3 regions of the Janthinobacterium pasteuri genome follow, and region 1 is predicted to be linked to each of the others. Evidence: predicted binding sites of a transcription regulator. Region 1 holds the regulator's gene; each other region holds the start of a gene.
The links. The regulator sigma-54, encoded in region 1, starts transcription at its own class of promoters, with help from an activator protein. The targets are predictions, from matches to a motif close to TGGCANGNAANCTGCTTT.
Positions count from the first base shown of each region.

Region 2: the regulator sigma-54 is predicted to act here: its motif matches at 2,412-2,429, upstream of adh (aldehyde dehydrogenase).
Region 3: the regulator sigma-54 is predicted to act here: its motif matches at 3,302-3,319, upstream of pepA (flocculation-associated PEP-CTERM protein PepA).

Region 1 is NZ_JBNYXS010000019.1:78,914-84,075, forward strand. It holds gene lptB (LPS export ABC transporter ATP-binding protein) at 1-686, shown strand, start outside; gene ACQ4WN_RS18755 (RNA polymerase factor sigma-54) at 691-2,169, shown strand; gene hpf (ribosome hibernation-promoting factor, HPF/YfiA family) at 2,239-2,601, shown strand; gene ACQ4WN_RS18765 (enoyl-CoA hydratase/isomerase family protein) at 2,737-3,822, shown strand; gene rapZ (RNase adapter RapZ) at 3,823-4,686, opposite strand; gene hprK (HPr(Ser) kinase/phosphatase) at 5,076-5,162, opposite strand, start outside.
Region 2 is NZ_JBNYXS010000043.1:8,575-13,736, forward strand. It holds gene ACQ4WN_RS25760 (methanol/ethanol family PQQ-dependent dehydrogenase) at 1-285, opposite strand, end outside; gene ACQ4WN_RS25765 (DUF779 domain-containing protein) at 339-734, opposite strand; gene adh (aldehyde dehydrogenase) at 791-2,311, opposite strand; gene ACQ4WN_RS25775 (beta-propeller fold lactonase family protein) at 2,664-3,620, opposite strand; gene ACQ4WN_RS25780 (TonB-dependent receptor family protein) at 3,825-5,162, shown strand, end outside.
Region 3 is NZ_JBNYXS010000002.1:289,738-294,899, reverse strand. It holds gene ACQ4WN_RS03755 (DEAD/DEAH box helicase) at 73-1,467, shown strand; gene ACQ4WN_RS03750 (acyl-CoA thioesterase) at 1,569-2,027, opposite strand; gene ACQ4WN_RS03745 (hypothetical protein) at 2,108-2,476, opposite strand; gene ACQ4WN_RS03740 (hypothetical protein) at 2,606-2,743, opposite strand; gene ACQ4WN_RS03735 (hypothetical protein) at 2,973-3,146, opposite strand; gene pepA (flocculation-associated PEP-CTERM protein PepA) at 3,395-4,228, shown strand; gene ACQ4WN_RS03725 (nitroreductase family protein) at 4,307-5,162, opposite strand, start outside.

The DNA.
Region 1 (5,162 bases):
TCGTGCATGATGTCTCGCTGCAAGTCGAATGCGGCGAAGTGGTGGGTTTGCTGGGCCCGAACGGCGCCGGCAAGACCACCTCGTTTTACATGATCGTCGGCCTGGTGCCGTCGGACGGCGGCACCATCGATATCAGCGGCGTGGATATTTCCCGCCTGCCCATCCACCGCCGCGCGCAGATGGGCCTGTCGTATCTGCCGCAGGAAGCGTCCGTGTTTCGCAAGCTGACGGTGGAGGACAATATCCGCGCCGTACTGGAAATCCAGACCGTCGAAGGCCGTCCCCTGAAGAAGGCCGAGATCGAGGAGCGCCTGGATAAATTGCTGGCCGACCTGCAGATTGAAAAGTTGCGCGAGAACCAGGCGCTGTCCCTGTCGGGTGGCGAGCGGCGCCGCGTGGAAATCGCCCGCGCGCTGGCCACCGACCCGCGTTTCGTGCTGCTCGACGAGCCGTTCGCCGGTGTCGACCCTATCGCCGTGATCGAGATCCAGCGTATCGTGCGCTTCTTGAAGGAACGCAATATCGGCGTCCTGATCACCGATCATAATGTGCGCGAGACGCTGGGTATCTGTGACCGTGCCTACATCATCAACCAGGGCTCGGTGCTGGCGTCGGGACGCCCCGACGACATCATCGCGAACGAGTCGGTACGCCGGGTCTATCTGGGCGAACACTTCCGTATGTGAGCCAATGAAACAATCATTGCAGCTGCGCACTTCGCAGCACCTGGCACTGACGCCGCAGTTGCAGCAATCGATACGCCTGTTGCAATTGTCTACCCTGGAATTGCACCAGGAGCTGGAGCAGCTGCTGACAGACAATCCCTTGCTTGAGCGCCTCGACGATCCGCTCGACCGTTCGCTGCGCCTGCTGTCCGACGGCGCCTTGAGTTCCACGGCCGCGCCGGCCGAAGCACCGCCCCAGCCGCCAGGCCAGGAGGCACCCGCCGCGCCGGCCGAAGCGGAAACCTTTGATGGCGAGGCTGGCGACAGCCCTGCCGCAGCCGATGGCGGCGACAGCGACTGGAGCGAGGCGAGCCGCGGCAAGGCGCCCGACGACGAAGATTCCCGTCCGCAACTTGAAGCCCACCACTGCACCCTGCGCGAACACTTGATGGAGCAGATGCGCGTGACGGTGCTCGAATTGCGCGACCGCGCGCTGGTCGAGCTGATCATTGACGCGCTCGACGACAATGGCTACCTGGAAGAGTCGCTCGACGACATCCTGGCGCGTTTGCCGCAAGAGCTGGAAATCGACGCCGACGAGATGCGCACGGCGTTGTCCCTGCTGCAAAGTTTCGATCCGCCCGGCGTGGGCGCGCGCAATGCATCCGAATGCCTGGCGCTGCAAATCAAGCGCTTGCCGCACATCGCCATGGTGACGCGGCGCATGGCCCTCGTTATCGTGGAAAAGCACCTGACCTGGTTTGCCCAACGCGATTTCAACAAGCTGAAAAAAGCCCTCGATTGCGACGATGAAGACTTGCGCGAAGCGCAGACCGTGATTCGCCAGTGCAATCCGCATCCGGGTGCCGTCTTCGCTTCGGACGTGTCCGATTACGTGGTGCCCGACGTCCTCGTCAAGCGCGCGCGCAATGGCTGGCAAGTCACCCTGAACAACGATGTCATGCCGCGCCTGCGCGTCAATGCCATGTACGCCAACTTGTTGAAGCAGGGCAAAGGCGAGGGCGCCATGGGCGCACAGTTGCAGGAAGCCAAATGGCTGATCAAGAATATGCGCCAGCGTTTCGACACGATCTTGCGCGTGGCGCAGGCGATAGTAGAAAGACAAAAGAACTTTTTCTCGCATGGGGCCGTTGCCATGCGTCCCCTTGTGCTCCGTGAAATAGCTGATACACTGGGTTTACACGAGAGTACTATCTCGCGGGTAACAACTCAAAAGTACATGCTCACCCCGCATGGCATGTTCGAGTTGAAATATTTCTTTGGTAGCCACGTCGCCACCGAAGCGGGGGGCGAAGCGTCATCGACGGCGATACGGGCATTGATCGTGCAACTAACAGGAGCAGAAGACCCTAAAAATCCTTTATCCGACAGTAAGATTGCGGACATGCTGGGGGAACAAGGCATGGTGATTGCGCGACGTACTGTTGCCAAATACCGGGAAGCGTTGAAAATTCCGCCAGTGAGCCTGCGTAAGTGTTTGTAAGTTTTTTTCGGTTCCTCTGCGGGCCGGAGTCAATAGACCGCACGAACCCGATCATCTTTAGGAGTGTGTATGAATCTCACCATCAGCGGACATCATCTCGAAGTCACACCAGCCATTCGTGAATACGTACAAACGAAGCTGGAGCGCGTGAAACGTCATTTCGATCAAGTCATCGATATTGCCGTGATTCTGACCGTGGATAACCTCAAAGAGAAAGAAAAACGTCAAAAGGCCGAAGTCAATTTGCGCCTGAGTGGAAAAACTGTCTATGTGGAAAGTCTGGCGCACGACCTGTATGCCGCCATCGATATCCTGATCGACAAACTGGACAGGCAAGTGATGAAGTACAAAACCAAAGTGCAAGGGCACGGTAAAGAGGCGATCAAGCATCTGCCAGACAACTCAGAGGAAGATGCCGTCGTCGCCGTCTAAGGCCACCCGCTTCCAGCAGTTGTGATCAACTAAGGGCGCACATCTTGCGCCCTTTTTTGCGCCCCGATCTTTTGAGCGCAATCTTCCCCGCGCAGGCGCTAGAATGTTCGCACTTTCACTTCTTTCCTGCCTGCCATGAGCGATTTCGTCCAGACCTCCATCCGCAACCGCACGGGCCACATCGTGCTCGACCGCCCGAAAGCCTTGAATTCCCTGTCGCTGGAGATGGTGCGCGCCTTGAGCGTGGCCCTGCTGGCCTGGCGCGACGATCCGCAGGTGGACGCCGTGGTGATCCGCTCCAGTAGTGAAAAAGCCCTGTGTGCCGGTGGTGACATCCGTTTCTTTTACGATGCGGGCCTGGCCACGCCACAAGGCGGCAGTGCATTGCTGGAAGATTTCTTTACGGAAGAATACGCCTTAAATCATTTGATTCATTTCTATCCAAAACCGTATATTGCCGTGATGGATGGCGTGGTGATGGGCGGCGGCATGGGCGTGGCGCAAGCCGGGCCTGGCAACCGCCTGCGCCTCGTCACGGGCCGCACGCGCATGGCCATGCCGGAAGTCAATATCGGTTTGTTTCCCGATGTGGGCGGCAGTTATTTCCTGTCCCGCCTGGCCGGCCAGCTGGGCCTGTACCTGGGCTTGACGGGCTTGACGATCAACGCGGCCGATGCCCTGTACACGGGCCTGGCCGATGTCTACCTGCCTGAGGCGCAGATGGGGGCGCTGCTGGCCCTGTTCGAATCGACGCCTGGTGAGGGTTTGCCGGTGGCCATCAAGACCCTGGCTGCACCGTTTCAGGCCGAGGCGGGGGCTTCTCCTCTGGCCACGGCGCGCGCGGCGCTGGATCGCCATTTCGGCGCCGGCTCCGTGGCCGCGATCATGGCTTCGCTGGCGCAGGACGACAGCGCGTTCGCCGGCAAGGCGCTGGCGGCCATGCGCCTGCGTTCGCCGCTGATGATGTCGGTGACCCTGGAATTGCTGCAGCGGGGCGCCCATCTGGGCGTGGCCGATTGCCTGCGCATGGAGCGCAGCGTGGTGCGCCACAACTTCGAGCATGGCGAAGTGCTCGAAGGCGTGCGCGCGCTGGTGGTCGACAAGGACAATGCTCCGCGCTGGCAGCCTGCCAGCCTGGACGAGGTCGATGCGGCCATGGTGGCGCGCTTCTTTGCCCCCGTCTGGCCAGCGCAAGCGCATCCGCTGCGCCATCTGGATTAGCTAGCTACGTTCGCGGTGGCGTAGCACGACCCGTTCATTCGGGCTGAAATACTGCGCCAGCCGTTCCGCCATGTACACGGAGCGGTGCTGGCCACCCGTGCAGCCCAGCGCCACCGTCAGGTAGCTGCGGTTGTCGGACTTAAATGATGGCAACCATTTCTCGATGAAGGCGCGGATGTCGGCCAGCAGTTCCAGCGCACTGGGCTGCGCATCGAGGAAGGCGATGACGGGTGCGTCGCGTCCGTCGAGCGGGCGCAGCGCCAGGTCGTAATAGGGATTGGGCAAGGCCCGCACGTCGAAGACGAAATCGGCGTCCAGCGGCACGCCCAGCTTGAAGGCGAACGATTCGAAGAACAGGGTCAGCGGTGCGCGTTCGGAGGCGACGATATCCTTGATCCAGGCGCGTAATTTGTTGGCGCTCAGTTCCGAGGTGTCGATCACATGGCCCAGCTGTTCGATGGCAGACAGGCGTTCGCGCTCTTCCGTGATGCATTCGATCAGGGTGCGGCGGCTGGCTGGATTCTGATTCGGACGCAATTCGTGCGACAGAGGATGGCTGCGCCGTGTTTCGGAGAAACGCGCCACCAGTGAATGCGTGGTCGCCGTCAAGAACATGACTTTGACGTCGTGCCCCTGGTCGCGCAGCAGCGCCACATTGTGCGGCAGGCTGGTCAGGGACTCGGCACTGCGCGCATCGACGGCGACGGCCAGTTGCGGTGCCCCTTCGTCGAGCAAGGTTTGCACCAGGCTGGGCAGCAAGGCCGGTGGCAGGTTGTCGACACAATAATAGCCGGTATCTTCCAGCACATTGAGCGCGACGGATTTACCGGAGCCGGATATTCCGGTGATAAGGACGATATGCATAGCACGATCATACAATAAAGAGCGGCGCTACGCTCCCGAGGCAACTATCTTTACAAATTATTGCAATTTTGACTGTAGTGCTGGTTCAGCAAAATTCTGGGTGTAGCAGGGAATTCACGCAGCACAGCTGCGTGCCTGCGCAACGGTTCGCCCTTGCAAGGGTGAACTCCACTGCAGACTAGTCACCGCTCATTGCCAATCTCTGGTGTAGCAGGGGTTTCGGAGAGCCTTGCTCTCCGCCTGCGTAACGGTTCACCCTTGTAAGGGCGAACTCCTTGGCAACATTAATCGCCACTCATGGCGAGTCGTTGGTGGAGCAGGGGTTTCGGAGAGCCTTGCTCTCCGCCTGCGTAACGGTTCACCCATGCATGGGTGAACTCCTTGCAACGCTAATCGCCGCTCATTGCCAAACGTTGCCGTTCCATGAACTCTTGCAAGGTATCGATGCCGCGCAGTTGCAAGATGGTATTGCGCAC
Region 2 (5,162 bases), on a different contig from region 1:
TGTGACAAACATCTTGCCGTTGTGAATTAGCGGCTGCGATTCCTGGCCCCGCTGCTTTTCGCCGCCAAACGAGAACGACCATGCCGGCACCAGCTTGGCCACGGTCTTGTCATTGATCTGCGTCAACGGCGAATAGCGCTGGCCCTGCGTGCCCATGCCAAACGACAGGACGCTAGACGGATTCTTCGCCGTGCTGTCGAGCATGGCACTGGTGACATTGCCCACGTCGGCCGCCTGGACCAATGAGGCCAGGGATGCCAACCCCAAACCGACGACGATCCCCATGATTTTTTTCTGCACAATCATCTCCCTCTGTTATTAGTATGTGTGTGTAACTCTCAGGTGCTTTTTCTGTCGTGTTCATGCGGCTGGGCATGCAACAAGGCGCACTCTTCATCGGTGAACAGGCGCGAGCGCGTCAGGAAGCGCTTGCCTGTGCCGTTGTCGAGTGAAAACATGCCGCCATTGCCATCGACCACATCGATAATCAACTGGGTATGCTCCCAGTACTCGAATTGCTCGAGTCCCATGTAAAACGGTGTGCCATTCAAATTGCCGAGATAAATGTCGGTATCGCTGACATCGAACTCGCCCAGCGCATAACACATGGGCGCACTGCCATCGCAGCAGCCGCCCGACTGGAAAAACATCAGCGGGCCGTGACGCTGGCGCAACTTGTCCATCATTTCCAGCGCCGCATCGGTGGCGACCACCCGGGCAATTACTGCACTCATGGCATCCCTTTCTGCGCGCCGCGCCTGGATTGACAGGCGCGGTGCCTGTTGCCGGTTTAGAAGAAGCCCAGCGCTTTCGGGCTATAGCTCACCAGCAAGTTCTTCGTTTGCTGGTAGTGATCGAGCATCATCTTGTGGTTTTCGCGGCCGATACCCGATTGCTTGTAGCCGCCGAATGCGGCGTGGGCTGGATACAGGTGGTAACAATTGGTCCACACGCGGCCCGCCTGGATAGCGCGCCCCATGCGGAAGGCGCGTGAGCCGTCGCGCGTCCACAAGCCTGCACCCAGGCCGTACAAGGTATCGTTGGCAATCGCCAGCGCTTCGGCCTCATCCTTGAAGGTGGTCACGGACACGACGGGCCCGAAAATCTCTTCCTGGAAGATGCGCATCTTATTGTTGCCCTTGAACACGGTCGGGCGCACGTAGTAGCCACCCTCCAGGTCGCCTGCCTGCGTATGGCGCTCGCCACCGGCCAGCACTTCGGCGCCTTCCTGGCGGCCGATGTCGAGGTAAGACAGAATTTTTTCCAGCTGTTCCTGCGAGGCCTGGGCACCGATCATGGTGGAAGAGTCGAGCGGGTTGCCCTGCTTGATGGCGGCCACGCGTTTCAAGGCCCGTTCGATGAATTTTTCGTAGATCGATTCCTGGATCAGCACGCGCGATGGGCAGGTACACACTTCGCCCTGATTCAGCGCAAACATGGTAAAGCCTTCCAGGCACTTGTCGAAATAATCATCATCGGCATCCATCACATCTTCAAAGAAGATATTCGGCGACTTGCCGCCCAACTCCAGGGTGACGGGAATCAGGTTTTGCGCGGCGTAACCCATGATCAATCGGCCCGTACCCGTTTCACCGGTGAAGGCGATCTTGGCAATGCGCTTGCTCGACGCCAGCGGCTTGCCCGCTTCCAGGCCGAAACCGTTGATGATGTTCAACACGCCCGGTGGCAGCAAGTCACCGATCAGCTCGATCAACACCATGATGGAGGCGGGGGTTTGCTCGGCCGGTTTCAGGACCACGCAATTGCCGGCGGCCAGGGCTGGCGCCAGTTTCCACACGGCCATCAGAATCGGGAAATTCCACGGAATGATCTGGCCCACGACGCCCAGCGGTTCGTGGTAGTGGTAGGCATAGGTTTCCGCATCGATTTGCGCAACGGAACCTTCCTGCGCGCGGATGCAGCCGGCGAAGTAACGGAAATGGTCAATGGCCAGCGGAATGTCGGCATTCATCGTTTCACGGATCGGCTTGCCGTTATCGATGGTTTCCGCCGTGGCGATCAGGCTCAGGTTCTGTTCGATGCGGTCGGCGATGCGGTTCAGGATGTTGGCGCGCTCGGCAGGCGAAGTCTTGCCCCAGGCATCCTTGGCGGCATGCGCTGCGTCCAGCGCCAGCTCGACGTCTTCCGCCGTGGAACGGGCGATTTCGCAAAACGGCAAGCCCGTGATAGGAGTGATGTTAGGAAAGTATTCACCTTTTACTGGTGCAACGAATTTGCCGCCGATGTAATTGTCATAGCGTTGTTTGAAGGGATTGGCTACGCCCAGTTTGCTGATGTCTGCGAGATTCATGTCGTCCTCTAACGGGTTATGAGAATGGAATTGCTGTAAATGAAATTGCTATGATTAAGATCAAACGTCCTGGTACAGATGGGGTGAGTACACGCAGTCTTCCGCAAATGCCGTGCCAGCTCGCCATCCCACTACAAACTTAGCGGGTTTTTCCCCGCTTGCAAGGGCGTGGCGTCAAATCCGGCCAGCTTTTCATCGCCTGCCCCGGGCATGAAAGGCGGGCGTGGGTCTGTTGGCGTTTTGAACAAGGTGGCGGCGCGCTGTGCCAATCCGGGCCAGCCCTGTTGCTGCGCCCCTACGCCGCTGCACAATGGAACAGGTGTACCAGACTGGAACACCTGCGCCTGTGCCACTACCGAATCACCACGCCCCATGGCAATTCGCCCACGGCAATATCGGCCACCTTGCGCGCGCTGGCCGTATCGATGACCGAAACGCTGTTCGAGCGGCCATTGGCCACGTACAGCTTGCTGCCATCGGGCGTGACTGCCATATTCCACGGGCGCTTGCCGACGGGAATGGTGGCCGTCACCTGATTGCTGGCCGTATCGATCACCATCACCGTGCCGTCCGTGCCATTCGACACATACACTTGCCTGCCACTGGGATGGACGGCGATGCCGTTGGCATTCTTGCCCGCTGGAATAGTGGCAATCGCCTTGCGCGCGGCCATGTCGATCACATACACAGCATTGACCAGTTCGCACGCCACGTAGGCGCGGCCGGAGTCCGGACTGAAACCGATGCCGCGCGGACGCAGGCCCACGGCAATGGAAGCGACCTGGCGGTGTTGCGCCACATCAATGACATCGACTTGCTCGGCCTCTTCCGCGCTGACCAGCAGCCAGCGCCCATCGGGGCTGAACACGGCATGTTCCGGGTTGCGCCCTTGCACCTTGATATCGGCGAGCAATGTGCCCGTCTGGCCATCGAGCAAGGCCACGCTATTGTTTTCCTCGACGGCCACGGCCACGTAACGACCGTCCTGGGAAGCGCTGACGCCTTCGGGCGACTTGCCCAGCGCCACCGTGCGCACGGGCGCACCGCCAGCGTTATCGATCAGCAACAAGGTGCTGCTGGCGGCATCGGTGACAAACAATTGCCGTCCGGTGGGGTCGGCGGCGATGCCGCGCGGACGCTTGCCGGCGGCAATCTGGCGCACTACCTGGTCGGTTGCCGTGTCGATCACGCTCAGGGTGCCCGATTTTTCATTGGGCACATAGGCAAACGGAGCGGCCTGGATGGCGCTGCTGGCGAGCACAGGCAGCAGCCAGCAAACCTGGCGCAAGCGCGATAAGAAGTTGGGCATAATCACCTTTTCAATAGCAAACCGAGGGGAAAGCGCGCGGCATCGGCGCCTCTTAACATTGCTGCATGCAAACGCCGTGCCACGGGCACGCGTATAATTTCAGCCCACCAATGGAGACATGGCAGGCATATTGCTTGATAAGACTATGCAGACCTGCGACGCTCACGCGCTCAAGCAGGCTTTTATTCACATTGGAGAACCCGCATGCCGCATCGTTTCCGCTTGAACACCATTGCCAGCCTGTTTGTCGCCGGCAGCGCTACCCTCGCCCCCCACGCTTTCGCCGCCGAGTCTGCTGACCTGGCCGCCGGACAAGTCATGGATACGGTGGTCGTCAGCGGCAGCCGCATCGCCCACCCCAGCCAGGAAGTGCCGGCGTCCATCGATGTAGTCGACAGCGCCCGCATCCAGGAAGGCCAAATCCGCGTCAACGCGTCGGAAGCGCTGGCCGCTGTGCCGGGCCTGGTGGTGCAAAACCGCCAGAACTACGCGCAAGACTTGCAAATCTCGTCACGCGGCTTCGGCGCCCGTTCGGCATTCGGCGTGCGCGGCGTCAAGCTGATCAGCGATGGCATTCCGGCCAGCATGCCCGATGGCCAGGGCCAGGCCGCCACCTTCAACCTCGATACGGCGGAGCGCATCGAAGTGCTGCGCGGGCCATTTTCTGCCATCTACGGCAACCATTCGGGCGGCGTGATCCAGCTGTTTTCCAAGGATGGGAAAAATCCCCCGTCCGTCGAATTGAATGTGACGGGCGGCAGCTACGGCACCAGCAAGGTAGATATCTCGGCGCAAGGCCAGGCAGGCGGCATCGGCTACGTGCTCGACGGTTCGCGCTTCCGCACGGATGGCTTCCGCGATCACAGCGCCGCCACGCGCGAACAAACTTTCGGCAAGATCACCGTCAAGCCGAATACGGACAGCAAGCTGACCATCGTCGCCAACAGCCTGCATCAGGGCAATACGCAAGATCCCTTGGGCGTCACCTGGGCCACGTTTGCCGCCAACCCGCGCGCAGGCGACGTCGACCCCAAAGATGACCAGAATCCGAAGCGCAGCTTTGCCGAACGCTACAACACGCGCAAGAGCATCGACCACCAGCAAATCGGCGCCACCTATGAACAGGCGTTCGGCGATGACCGCCTGCATGTGATGGTGTATGGAGGAAACCGCGATGTAATTCAATATCAGTCAATTCCACAGGCTGCTCAAACCTCATCGCCAAAAAATTCAGGTGGCGTGGTCGACTTCCAGCGCCAGTTCTATGGCATCGACACCAACTGGCTACACGTGAACCAGCTGGCCGGCGGCAAGCTGAGCACCACCATCGGCATCGACTATGGCCGCTCCAGCGACGACCGCACCGGCTATGAAAATTACATCGGCAATACCTTTGGCATAAAAAGCAAGCTGCGCCGCGACGAGCAGGATGTCGTCTCCAGCCTCGATCCATATATCCAGACGGAATGGCAAAGCGGCCCATGGCTGCTCAGCGCAGGTGTGCGCTACAGCAAGATGAAAGTGGCGGTCAACGATCACTTC
Region 3 (5,162 bases), on a different contig from region 1:
TTTCGTTTTGGTTGGCGTTGCTATTTTGCGTTCTGCTTTTTGCAAGAACGCTGATTTTTACGAAAGAAAAGAATGACATTTGAATCCTTAGGCCTGCATCCGTCCATCATCGCCGCTCTGACCGAATCAGGCTACACCGCGCCAACCGCGGTACAGTCGCAAGCGATTCCAGCCGCGATCGAAGGCCGTGACCTGCTGGTCTCGTCGCAGACCGGTTCGGGCAAGACCGCAGCTTTCATGCTGCCGTCGCTGCACAAACTGGCCAGCGCCGAACAAAGCGCCGCCGGCAAGACGCCTAACCAGGAGATGCAAGCATCGCGCGCCCGCGGCGAGCGTCCGCGCTTCAAGGCTGCCCAGCCAAAAATGCTGGTGCTGACGCCAACGCGCGAACTGGCACTGCAAGTGACCACCAACACCGACAAGTACAGCACCGGCATCCGCCGCATCAAGGCTGTGTCGATTCTGGGTGGCATGCCTTACCCTAAACAGATGCAATTGCTGGCCAAGAATCCTGAAATCCTGGTCGCCACCCCTGGCCGCCTGATTGACCACATGGATTCGGGCAAGATCGACTTCTCGCAACTGGAAATCCTGGTGCTGGACGAAGCCGACCGCATGCTGGACATGGGTTTCATCGACGACATCGAAAAAATCGTGGAAGCGACGCCAGAAGGCCGTCAAACCATGCTGTTCTCGGCAACGCTGGACGGCGTGGTCGGCAACATGGCCCGCCGCATCACGAAAAACCCGCTGGTCATCCAAGTGGCAAGCTCGAGCAACAAGCATGAAAACATCACCCAGCGCGTCCACTTCGTCGACGATCTGTCGCACAAGAATCGCCTGCTGGACCACCTGCTGCGCGACGAAACCCTGGACCAGGCTGTTGTGTTTACCGCCACCAAGCGTGACGCCGATACCATCGCCGACCGCCTGAACATCGCCGGCTTCTCGGCTGCCGCCTTGCACGGCGACATGCATCAGGGCGCGCGTAACCGCACCCTGGACGGCATGCGCCGCGGCCAGGTCAAAGTGCTGGTCGCCACCGACGTTGCCGCCCGCGGTATCGACGTGCCGACGATCACCCACGTGTTCAACTACGATCTGCCGAAGTTCCCGGAAGACTACGTCCACCGTATCGGCCGTACCGGCCGCGCTGGCCGCAATGGCCTTGCCATCTCGCTGGTGAACCACGCTGAAGGCATGAACGTCAAGCGCATCGAACGCTTCACCAAGCAATTGATCCCGGTCAATGTCATCGAAGGTTTCGAGCCTAAGAAAACGGCGTCGGCACCACGTTCGAGCGCCCGTCCAGGCGGCTGGAAACCAGGCGACAACCGTGGCGGCGCGAAGCCAGCGCAACGCACGTTCAGCAAGCCGGGCGCACCACGCAAAGATGGCGCACCTAGCACGGGCGGCGGCTACAAGGGTTCGAACCCGCGCAGCACCGACGGCGCACGCCGCAGCTAGGGCGACCGTTAATCACGGCGCCATGCCGCCAGCGGGCGGCATGCAATAAAAAAAACGGCCACCAGATCACTCTGGTGGCCGTTTTTTCATGCCCGGCGTGTTTACTTCTTCGACACCTTCTGGCGCGACAGCTTGCGCAGCTTGGCTTGCTCGAAGCGCGCATGCTGTTCCGGCGTCTCCAGCACCAGCGGCGGCACGGCTACCGGCTTGCGGTTGGCATCCACCGCCACCATCGTGAAATAGCAGCTGTTGGCGTGGCGCACCAGGCGTTGCTGAATGTTTTCCGTCACCACGCGGATGCCCACTTCCATCGAGGTCGTGCCCGTGTAATTGATCGAGGCGAGGAACGTCACCAGCTCACCCACGTGAATCGGCTGCAAGAACATCACCTGGTCCACGGACAGGGTCACCACATAGCTGCCTGAATAGCGGCTGGCGCAGGCGTAGGCGACGCTGTCGAGGTATTTCAGGATGGTGCCGCCGTGCACGTTGCCTGAAAAGTTGGCCATATCGGGCGTCATCAGGACCGTCATCGTCAGTTCGTGGGCCGACCAGTTCATCGCGCTGTCCAAAGTGTTCTCCAAGGGGAAATAAAAGTGAGGGGGATGTAAAAACCGGCCCCAGGGGCCGGCTGCAGACCTTACAGGCCCAGGGTGTCGATGTCGGCCAGCGAGTCGCGGCCCTTGTCGGAAATATCGTGTCCCTCGCCATCGGCGCGCGCCACGATGTGGGCTTTCTTGCCCAGGAAATAGGCCACCTCCGTGTCCAGCTTGGTCAGCGGATCGGCGGCGACGGCGCGCAAACCCATGATGCAGCGGCGCAGGAACAGCAGTTGTTGTGCCTTCTCGGTGATGGACAGACGGCCATCGCGGGCATAGCTGAGCAGCTTCAAGCCGGACAGGCGCTTGGCATTGCGGGCAACGCAAGCACTGGGGCGCTCGGTCTTGATACCGCGCGCAACTTGCTCCAGCGCGTCATATTCATCGGTTGTTAATTTCTCGTTCTTCATTACTTTTCCATAAAAGGCCATGTGTTCGGCCCCCATGGTACGCGCCCCGCTGCGCATCGGCAACAGGCAACGTGATTCAGTCGCCGCCCGCCCCACGGACGGCGCGCTGAAAATGCGCGTGGATCGCGCTTATTTGTAGGTGCGCAGCAGCAGCCACGCCAGGCCGCAACCGGCCACGGCACCCGCCAGGGCCAGTGCTGCGAGGTTTTTACTGGTGATCACAGGGCGCCGGCCCAGGTAAATTTTGTTATGCAAGGAATTGCCCATGATGGTCTCCTGTACAAGAATTTTTATGATGACTCATTATAAGAACAGAATCGTGACGGCCGCATGACACACAGCAGTTAGTGCTTGATTTGTATCCACTCGGCAACGTTTATTGGCATTTTTGTTGTTTAAATGGCGTGACGATCGCGCCGCCCGCGCAATCCATTTCCGACTAGAAATAAATAGCGCGCGGCAGCGCATGGCAACTCAGGTGCGCGACGACGTGCTCTCAGCCCATCTTGACGGGCGGCGCCGGTGGCGTCGGTTCCTCGACGGGCACGGGCTGCGTGTACGGCGGCTTTTCCGGCGGTGGCGTCAGCGGATCTCCTTCGGGCGGCGGCGGGATATCCGGTTCAGGCGTGCTGTGTGCACGCAGCGGGGCAGGACGGGATCGTGTTTGCATGGTGAACTCCTTTGCCCACACTGTAGCCGATGACGGCAAGCACTGGCGCCCGCGAGCCGCGCCATGGACCGGTGAAACGTCGATTTTTTTTACACAAGTAAGAAAAACGGCAGACCTGTTTTTATAAGCTGTTGAATTTAAATAAAAATATTATATGGTACGAATTCTGCTTCAAGGGCGTATGAGGTTATCTGAGGCAGCTGCCACAGTGACCTGGTCCGATCAACCCTCACGCTGAAGGAAATGCCATGAAACCGCTGTCCTCATTCCTGCGTTTCGCTCTCTCCGCGGCTGCCATCGGCGCCGCGCTCATCAGTGCTCCCGCACTCGCTGGTCCTTTGTTTACCGTCAATGAAGGCTCCGTCCCCGGTAGCGCAGCCAATCAGGTTGTGGCGGACCGCATCAGCTTTGAATATCACGCGCGCGTCGAACAAACCATCGTTGGCGGTTTGGGTGGTGGCAACGATCCCTTCACTCAAACAGGCTTTCTGACCAAGGCTGCTTTCGGCAGCCCCACTGGCGGCAGCGTGCCATCGCAACTGAACGCCCTCAATGGCTATGGCATATATGGCCTGTTTACCATCACCGGTCAGTCGGATGCTCTGGCTGGCGGGATCCACGCCAACTTTCAAACCCTGACCATGACCTTGTACATCGACCCCAACCAGGACACGTCACTGTCGGTCAGTAACGTAGCGGGCTCGCCGGTGAATGTGGGTGGTGTCTCCGGGGATGACTATGCGATCGTGACCTACACGCTCGATCTGGGTGAAGCCCACATTTTCGCCGGCCTGGCCCAAGGCGACTTCAAGGCCTTGCTAAACGCCACGCTGACGCCGCAAGGACAGTTATTCTTTGTCAATCCCGACCCATTTTTCCCGTTGGAGTCCCTCAGCGGGAATACGAACAGCTTCATCGGTGGCAGCTTGACCAACAGTTTCATCGCGATGGCCGACGGCGGCGGCCTGGAATTATTTCAAGCAGCAGTACCTGAACCAGGCACCATCGCCCTGCTCGGTATCGGCCTGTTTGGCCTGGGCATGACTGCGCGCCGCCAGCAAGACAAGCAGCGCCAGGCTTGACTTGCGATCATCCAGTTTAAAAGCCGCTGATGTCCTCAGCGGCTTTTTTCGCTGCGGCAGCCAGCAAGCGCCTGCCGCTCACGCATGCGTCCTCGCGTCGACCGGCGCCACCAGCAAGTCTTGCAGCGGCCGGCGCAAGGAGCGCGCCTGGGCCGCCGGGCCGGCGCCGATGCGGCCAAGGAACACGGCCCGATCAAACGCCACCGCACCCAGCACGGCCTGGCATTGCAGGGCCAGTTCCTGCGCCAACTCCAGCATGGCGTCGGTTCGCGAAAAGGCCCGCCGTTCGCGCACATAACGGGCGAAGATCAGCGGCGTCAGTTCCGGCTGCAATTGCAGGCCCAGCTGCGTGGCTGTCAACCAGAAGCGCTGCATGGCGCGGCCCGCCGCCACGTAATCGTCGACATGGCGCGGCGGCGCCTCGGCCAGCAGCATGAAATGCGCAGCACAATACAGGCCGGGCAACAAGTCCATCTGCAGCCGGGGCGCGACGGTGCCCGCCAGCCAGGTATTGAAAAAATCCACGCGGCGCCAGCTGTGCATGACCCAGCGCATCAGCCGCGCCGTCATCGGGTCGACGCCAAGCGCCTGCTCCGGGATGCGGTCGCTGCTGAAGCGCGCACCCCATTCGATCACGTCGAGGTGTACCTTGTGCGCTTCGGGCATGGTCAGGCGCAGCTTCGCATTGTCGAACATCAGGCGCGCACAGGCCAGGCGCGCGCGCCAGCCTTCGAACCACTGCACACTGTAGCCAGGCGGCAGGCTGGCCGCCAGCGCGGCCTCTTCGCTGGCGCGCAGGTGGCGCGTGCTCAGCCGTCGCCGCTGCACGCTGCGCTGCGGCAGGAAGGCCGCCAGCGGGTCGGGCAGCATGCCGGGACTAGCAACAAAGTGCACATCAAACGTGGGCAAGGTATCGGGCAAGCCGCCGTGCCGG